DNA from 2 places in the Rhizobium yanglingense genome. Region 1 is predicted to be linked to the other one. Evidence: riboswitches for the same ligand, from Rfam matches in the RefSeq annotation. Region 1 holds a riboswitch; the other holds the start of a gene.
The links. A riboswitch is a leader RNA that binds a small molecule or an ion and turns the genes downstream of it on or off. The one in region 1 is predicted to bind S-adenosylmethionine.
Positions count from the first base shown of each region.

Region 2: another riboswitch for S-adenosylmethionine. It lies ahead of ACW4PC_RS17025 (O-succinylhomoserine sulfhydrylase); the one in region 1 lies ahead of metA (homoserine O-acetyltransferase MetA).

Region 1 is NZ_CDSAWY010000005.1:743,449-747,658, reverse strand. It holds gene ACW4PC_RS13300 (ABC transporter ATP-binding protein/permease) at 1-1,163, opposite strand, end outside; SAM riboswitch at 1,319-1,396, shown strand; gene metA (homoserine O-acetyltransferase MetA) at 1,459-2,382, shown strand; gene ACW4PC_RS13290 (aldose epimerase family protein) at 2,505-3,527, shown strand; gene ACW4PC_RS13285 (GntR family transcriptional regulator) at 3,640-4,210, shown strand, end outside.
Region 2 is NZ_CDSAWY010000005.1:1,482,427-1,486,636, forward strand. It holds gene ACW4PC_RS17015 (Hsp33 family molecular chaperone) at 1-277, shown strand, start outside; gene apaG (Co2+/Mg2+ efflux protein ApaG) at 278-670, opposite strand; gene ACW4PC_RS17025 (O-succinylhomoserine sulfhydrylase) at 893-2,077, opposite strand; SAM riboswitch at 2,124-2,202, opposite strand; gene ACW4PC_RS17030 (2'-deoxycytidine 5'-triphosphate deaminase) at 2,276-3,370, shown strand; tRNA gene ACW4PC_RS17035 (tRNA-Gly) at 3,415-3,488, shown strand; gene ACW4PC_RS17040 (hypothetical protein) at 3,528-3,941, opposite strand; gene ACW4PC_RS17045 (hypothetical protein) at 4,027-4,210, opposite strand, start outside.

The DNA of each region.
Region 1 (4,210 bases):
TTCTTGAGGGTCAGCGTATCGGCGTTATCCTCGTAGGTGATCGCATTCTTCGGATTGATGGGTTCGTCCATGCCGTGCAAAGCATGGCGGAAATCGGTCACGCGCATCAGCGTGGCGCGCCACTCGGCGATCGCGGTGAAATTGGCAACATACCAGCGCAGGGCGGTATTCACCTGGTTGAAGGCGCCGACGGACATCATCAGTTCGCCGAAGGTCAGGCTGCCTGAAAAATAGGCGGGAGCCGCGACGATGATCGGGACGACGATGACCAGCCAGCCGTAACCGGCCGAAACCCAGGTGAGGTTGGTGCTAGCCATGGTCAGCCGCTTCAGGATGGCAAGTACCGAAGTGATATCCTCATTGATCCGCCGGCGTTCGTTTTCCTCGCCGCGGGCCACGGTAATCGCCGGCATGTTCTCGTTGGCATGCATCAGCGAAAAGCGCAGCTCCGCTTCCTTGGAGAAGCGGTCGGCATTCAAGATCACCAGCTTGCGGCCGACGATCTGGCTGAGGATCGAGGCGGATGCCGCATAGAAGATCGCGGCCCAGACCATATAGCCCGGAATGGCAAAGGCGTAGGTGCGAAAATGGAAGACGAAGCCGCTCGAAAGCTCCCAGAGAACGCCGATGAAACTGACGAGCAGGATTGTCGACTGGATGAGGCCGAGCGTGAGGCCGGTCGTGCTTTCTGCAAGGTTGCGGGCGTCTTCATGCAGCCGCTGATCCGGGTTGACCCCGATGAGGCCGGTTGAGGCGAGACGCAGCGCACGCTTGCGCTTCAGCCAGTGATCCACGAGGTCGCGGGTCAGCCCTTCGCGCATATAAAGCGCGGTCATCTGGTTGAGCCACGCCTGGCCGACGTTCATGAGCAATAGCGAACCGGCAATCAACGCGAAGACCTGGAGCTGATGGAAGAATTCGCCGACGTCGCGGCGCTGCAGGGAATCGTAGAACGGTGCGTTCCAGCGGTTCAGAATGACCTGGCCATAGGCCGTCGCCAGGATCACCGCGAGCAAGATCGAGGCGAGAAGCAGAATCTTTCCGCGGACCTTGGAATCCCAGAATGCCGCAAACATCAGTTTCAGGCGGTATCCGAGGCTCAGATCGTAACCTACTCTATCCTGCCCTTGAATGCTCGGCCTGCCTTCGACGTCGTCTGCCATTATGTCCTTCCATGCGGACCATGATGATGCTTGATTAACATGGTGACGCGCCCTGTCCATCAACAGATTCTACCAGTCATTAACGCGTGAGTTACCTTGGTTCAACGCGCGCCCTTCAGAATTGCGATTGATTCGCGTGGGCTCCGGCGCTATTTAGTGTTCTCCGTGGTGATTTGGCCGGCCGGCTTGCAGCCACGTTAAATAAGTCGCTAAAGGGCCGCGTGCGGACCGGTAGCGATTCTTTCGCCGCCGGTTTTTTATTTGCCGGTACCTTTTGCTTTGTTGAGTGACCGCAATGCCCATCAAGATCCCCGATACTCTGCCCGCTTTCGAGACCCTCGTTCATGAGGGCGTGCGGGTGATGACCGAAACGGCGGCGATCCGTCAGGATATCCGCCCTTTGCAGATCGGGCTTCTCAATCTCATGCCGAACAAGGTCAAGACGGAGTTGCAGATGGCGCGCCTTGTGGGCGCTTCGCCGCTTCAGGTGGAGCTCTCGCTGATCCGCATTGGCAACCATAGGGCCAAGAACACATCCGAAGACCACCTGCTTGCTTTCTACCAGACCTGGGAGGAGGTAAGGCATCGCAAGTTCGACGGCTTCATCATTACTGGCGCACCGATCGAAACTCTGCCTTACGAGGACGTGACCTATTGGGCGGAGATGAAGAAGATCTTGGATTGGACCGAGACGAACGTTCATTCGAGCATGAATGTCTGCTGGGGCGCAATGGCGGCGATCTACCATTTCCACAAGGTTCCGAAATACGAGCTGAAGGAAAAGGCGTTCGGCGTCTATCGCCATAAGAACCTCAAGCCTTCATCCGTCTACCTCAATGGATTTTCCGATAATTTCGAAGTGCCGGTTTCGCGCTGGACCGAGGTCCGGCGCGCCGATATCGACAAGTCCTCAAGCCTCGAAGTCCTCATGGAATCCGACGAGATGGGTGTGTGTCTCGTGCACGAGAAAAAAGGCAAGCGGCTCTACATGTTCAATCATGTGGAATACGATTCCACATCGCTTTCCGACGAATATTTCCGCGACGTGAATGCCGGCGTGCCGATCAAGATGCCGCATAATTATTTCCCGCATAACGATCCCTCGCTCGCACCGCAGAACCGCTGGCGCAGCCATGCGCATCTGCTCTTTGGCAATTGGATCAACGAAATTTACCAGACGACGCCCTATAATCTCGACGAAATCGGTACAAAAATCTGAACTGCAGCCGCCGCTGATCTCGTTGCGGCGGCGTTTCTTTTTTGTGTTTGACGGTTGCGGTCATCAACAAATGGAGGCAGGTTCGCGGGCCTGAAACCAACACAGATTTGGGATGGCGAACTATGTCGGAAAAGCTCGAACGGGACGTTTTCGGGACGACGAAAGACGGCGAAACCGTCTATCGCGTCGAGATCAAGGGCGGCGGCCTTACAGCCAAGATCATGACTTGGGGGGCAGTCATCCAGGATCTCCGGCTCGACGGCCATGATGCGCCTCTCCTGCTCGGCTTCGACGACTTTGCCAGCTACCCCTCCCATTCCTCCTATTTTGGTGCAACGCCCGGCCGCTGCGCCAACCGCATCGGCGGTGGCAAGTTTACCCTCGACGGCAAGGCCCATCAGCTCGAGCTCAATGAAAAGGGCGTTTCGCATCTGCACGGCGGCAGCGATAATATCGCCAAGCGCAACTGGACGATTGTCGAGCACGATGCCGACCGTGTCGTCTTGAAGATCGTCGACCCGGACGGTCGCGCAGGCTATCCAGGCAACTGCACGGTCCAGGCGACTTACCGTGTGCATGGCCATGGCGAATTCTCGGTCGTCTACGAGACGACCACTGACCAGCCGACGCTCGCCAATCTTTGCCAGCACGCGTACTTCAATCTCGACGGCCGCGAAGATGCGCTCGGCCACGATATCATGATCGCTGCCGATCATTATCTACCGACTGACGAGAAACAAATCCCGACCGGCGAGATCCGACAGGTCGAAGGCACGGTTTTCGACTTTCGCGAAATGGCCCCGATGAAGCGGTTTGAAGACGGCGAGCAGGCGTTTTACGACCACAATTTCTGCCTTTCGACGGAACGCACGGCCAAGCGCTCCGTCGTACTGGCACGCAGCGTCAACTCCGGTGTCTCGCTGGAGGTTAGAACCACCGAACCGGGCATCCAGTTCTATGCCGGTTTCAAGCTCGACGTTGCGGTCGCAGGCATCGGAGGGCGGAAATACGGGCCCTTCGCCGGCTTCTGCCTCGAAACGCAGGTTTGGCCGGATGCGATCAATCACGAGGGCTTTCCGAATGCGGTGCTACGCCCAGGCGAGGTGCTGCGGCAGGAAACGGATTACATCTTCACGAAAAGCTGATCTTCGCGGACATTCGATCACTTATCAACCTTCGTGCCGCCACGAGGGTTTTCATCTTTGCGGCAGAGATTCAGCTTGAAAAGTGGTTCTAAATAGGTTCTATGGTTATTCCATGGATAGAACCAGTCTGATAGCGGAGCTCAATGCCCGCGGTCTGCGCGACGAAACGATGACGGGACCGCTCTACAAGCGGCTCGCACTGGCGTTGACTGGCCTCATTCAGGAAGGCCTTCTCAAGCCGGGTGCAGCCCTTCCCGGAGAGCGCGATCTCGCAGAAGCTCTGAAGGTCGGCCGCGTGACGGTGCGAACCGCCTATCGTGATCTGATGGCCTCCGGCGCATTGGAGTCGCGTCACGGCAGCGGTACCTTCGTTTCCAGTAAGGTGGAGCGCATGGAGCAGCCGCTCTGGCGTCTTTCGTCTTTCTCGGCCGATATGCGCTCACGCGGCCGTTCGCCGGCGGCAAGGATATTGTCCCGCACGATCAATTCGCCATCGCCGGAAGAATCCTTCCTTCTCGGACTTGGGCAGGATGAGGCCGTTCTGCGCCTGGATCGTCTGCGCCTTGCGGATGGTTTGCCGCTGGCGATCGAGCGGGCGGTTGTGCCGGTCAAGTTCCTCGGCGGCAATGCCGGTGGCGAGGGATCGCTTTATGATGCGCTGGCCGCAAACGGCCACAAGCCGG
Region 2 (4,210 bases), 740 kb from region 1:
CGACACGATCGACGCGGACGAACTGACGGATCCGCAGGTCGGAATCGAACGCCTGCTCTTTCGCCTCTTCCACGAGCGTGGCGTGCGTGTTTTCAGTACCCGGGCAGTTTTCGACCGCTGCAGCTGCTCGCGCGAGAAGATCAAGAATGTGCTGAAGGGCTTTTCGGACGACGAGATCGACGCCAGCCAGGAGAATGGCGAGATTGCCGTTACCTGCGAATTCTGTTCCACGACCTACCGGTTTGAGGTCGTGGAAGTCGCATCGGCTGCGGAATGATCAATTCAGCACTCTGAGCAGCCCGGGAGAATCCAGCGAGAAGGCGGGTATTTCGACATCGAAAAGCTCGCCGTCCTCCGTTTCCATCTGGTAGTGCCCGAACATGAGGCCGGAAGGCGTATCGAGCGGACAGCCGGACGAGTATTCGTAGGTATCGCCGGGTTCCAGCCGGGGCTGCTCGCCGACGACCCCAGGACCGGTCACCTCGTCCACCAGGCCGTTCTGATCGGTGATGTTCCAGTAGCGATTGATGAGCCGTACTGTCAGGTCCGAATTATTGCTGATCACGATCCGGTAGCCCCAGACATAGCGATCATCATCCGGATCGGATTGCTCCTCCAGATAAAAGGGCTCGACGACAACTTCGATATCTCGTGTGAGGGCGCGGTACATGCCTTACACCATAGCCAAGATATGTTACCCGTATCTTATACAGCGCTCGATCCGTCAAGAAACGGCACATGCATCATCCTTCAAACCGCGATGATTGCACGTCGTTTCGAACATTAATCCTAATTTTCGAAGTTAATTCCCGTATTAAAGCGAAGCTCTTGCGCCATTTCTTAGGTGGAGCATGTGGCCGGACCGGCAAGGTCCGGCCGTCGCTATCGCAGGTCAGGACTTAACCTTTGAAAGAGCCTGAGCGAAATCTTCGATCAGGTCATCAGCATCCTCGATGCCGAGCGAAAGGCGAACCGTGCCGGGGGAAATGCCTAGTTCCGCGCGGGCGTCATCGCTCAGGTTCTTGTGCGTCGTCGTTGCCGGATGCGTGATCAGGCTCTTGGAATCGCCGAGATTGTTCGAGATTTTGATGATATCGAGCGCATTCTGCAACGCGAAGGCTGCTTCCTTCCCGCCCTTCAGCTCGAATGCGACGAGCGTCGAGCCGCCGGACATCTGCTTGGCGATGATATCGGCCTGCGGATGATCCTTGCGGCCCGGATAGATCACCTTGGCCACCTGCTTCTGTTCGGCAAGGAAGTCCGCCATCCTGGCAGCACTCGCCGTCTGCTGCTTGACGCGCAGCGGCAGCGTTTCGATGCCCTTCAGAAGCGTCCAGGCATTGAAAGGCGACATGGCCGGACCTGTGTGGCGGAAGTAGTCGTGCAGGTTTTCGTCGATCCATTCCTTATCGGAAAGCACGACGCCGCCGAGGCAGCGGCCCTGGCCGTCGATATGCTTGGTCGCGGAATAGACGACGATATGGGCGCCGAGTTCCAGGGGCTTCTGGAAGAGCGGCGTTGCGAAGACGTTGTCGACGACCACCTTGGCGCCGATCTGGTCGGCGAGCTTGGCAACGCCTGCGATGTCGATCACTTCCAGCGTCGGGTTCGTCGGGCTTTCGAGGAAGAAGACCTTCGTCGCCGGGCGGATCGCCTTCTCCCAGTTTTCGAGATAGCGGCCGTCGATGAGCGTGCATTCGATGCCGTATTTCGGCGCAAGCGTTTCGACCACCCATCGGCAGGAGCCGAAGAGCGCGCGGGCGGCAACGATATGGTCGCCGGCCTTCAACTGGCAGAGGATCGCCGCGGTGACGGCAGCCATGCCGGAAGCGGTGGCGCGGGCGTCTTCGGCGCCTTCGAGCGCGCACATCCGCTTTTCGAACATATCGTTGGTCGGGCTTCCGTATCGGGCATAGATGAAGCCGTCCGTCTCGCCCTTGAATCGGGCTTCCGCCGCTTCAGAGGTATCATAGACGAAACCTTGCGTCAGGAAGATCGCTTCCGAAGTCTCGCCATATTGCGAGCGCAGCGTCCCTTCGTGAACGAGTTGGGTTGCCGGGCGCCAAGTCTTGCTCATGCCATCACCACCTTCAAACAACAAAAAAACCGGCCGCAAAAGCAGACCGGTTTCATACCCGGTCTTTTTAGCCACTTCTTTAACGTGGCTGCAAGCCGACCGGCCAAATCACCACGGGATAAAGCTGCAATACTGCTGATAGCTTCTTGCGTCAATTCCTTGAGTTTGGTTTTGTCTGAGGCAAATTATGGATGGAGCATGATGGCTCGGGAAACTGGAATCTTGGCCGATCGCGCAATTGCTGCGCTGTTTGAAACGGGCCGCCTCACGAGTGAGCGGGAACTGGACCGCGATCAGATCCAGCCGGCCAGCCTGGACCTGCGCTTGGGCGCCAAGGCGTTCCGCGTCCGGGCAAGTTTCATGCCGGGTCCCTCGCATCTCGTTGCCGACAAGCTCGACCGGCTGAGCCTGCACGTCATCGATCTCTCCGAAGGTGCCGTGCTCGAAACGGGCTGCGTCTATATCGTGCCTCTCATGGAGCGGCTCGATCTTCCGGCTGAAATGTCCGCCTCGGCCAACCCGAAGAGCTCGACTGGCCGCCTCGACATCTTCACCCGTGTCATTACCGACTACGCGCAGGAATTCGACAAGATACCTTCCGGTTATTCTGGCCCGCTCTATCTGGAAATCAGCCCGCGCACGTTCCCTGTCGTCGTGCGCCGTGGCTCGCGCCTCTCGCAGATACGGTTCCGGGTCGGGTATTCGATTCTCGGCGAGCCGGAACTGCAGGCGCTGCATGATGCGGAAACGCTGGTCGCAAGCGCCAAGCCGAACGTTTCGGGCGGCGGCATTGCGCTGTCGATCGACCTGGCAGGCGACAATGATGGCCTGATCGGCTACCGCGGCAAGCATCACACGGCCGTCGTCGATGTCGATAAGAAGGCCGAGCACGATATCTTCGATTTCTGGGAGCCGCTTTACAGCCGCGGTCGCAACGAATTGATCCTCGATCCGGATGAGTTCTATATTCTCGTTTCGCGCGAGGCCGTGCACGTTCCGCCGCACTACGCAGCCGAAATGACGCCCTTCGATCCGCTCGTCGGCGAGTTTCGCGTGCACTACGCCGGCTTCTTCGATCCAGGCTTCGGCCACGCACCTGCCGGCGGCATGGGCAGCCGCGCCGTTCTCGAAGTCCGCAGCCATGAAGTGCCCTTCATCCTCGAGGACGGCCAGATCGTCGGCCGCCTGGTTTACGAGCACATGCTGGAGAAACCCGAAAGCCTTTATGGCTCCGGCCTTGGATCGAACTACCAGGCCCAGGGCCTGAAACTCTCGAAGCACTTCCGCATCTGAGAGCCTTGACACCGCCACCCATCTGTTGGAAGGCTTCCGTCATCGCGGGTGTAGCTCAATGGTAGAGCAGCAGCTTCCCAAGCTGAATACGAGGGTTCGATTCCCTTCACCCGCTCCAGCAACTTCAATAACTTAAAATTGGCGTTTCACTGCCGTTTCACTTGCGCGATTCGGCGCGGGCCTCGGCGATCTTGCGGCTAGCCTCAGCCCGTCGCCACGGCTGTACTTTTTCGTCATCTTCACCGTCGAGCGGGTAGCGAGGTTGCTTGCCATTTCGATCGATCCGGTTGCCTCGACCGTCTCCGAAACCGCGCCTGCGCGCGTGTCCATCGACCAGACATTGTTGGGAACCCCCGCAGCAACGCGAACCTTGCGGAACTTCTCCGCATCCGGTTTTCCAATAAGGCTTCCCGTAGTCCTCATCAATCACGGCCGGACCGATCTCTGGAAGCGTGTAGGCTTTCAGAGCTTCGGTCACGAGCGGATAGCTGTTCAGATCGCGAGCGACCGCAGCTCCCGTCTTGCTGGTCTTCAGGGTCAGGATCATATCCTTTGAGATATCGCCGGCCATGAGACCGCGCCAACGGAACTCGCCACCTTCGGGAGGCGGCACCATTCGCCGATAACGTCGATACGGCGCAGCGCCGCCTCGAACTTCAGCGCCTCGACGAACCCAATCGAGGGGCATTCCTCTCGGCGCTCTTCTTAACGATTGCCAAGCACTGATCGTAGGTCATAGTGACCGTACGCGCGTCTGGCTGCTCGAAGCGCATATCCGAGAGGATATCTCGCGCCTGCTTGTAGCCACGGAGCCGCTCGCCTGCGCCGTAGGAAAGGATC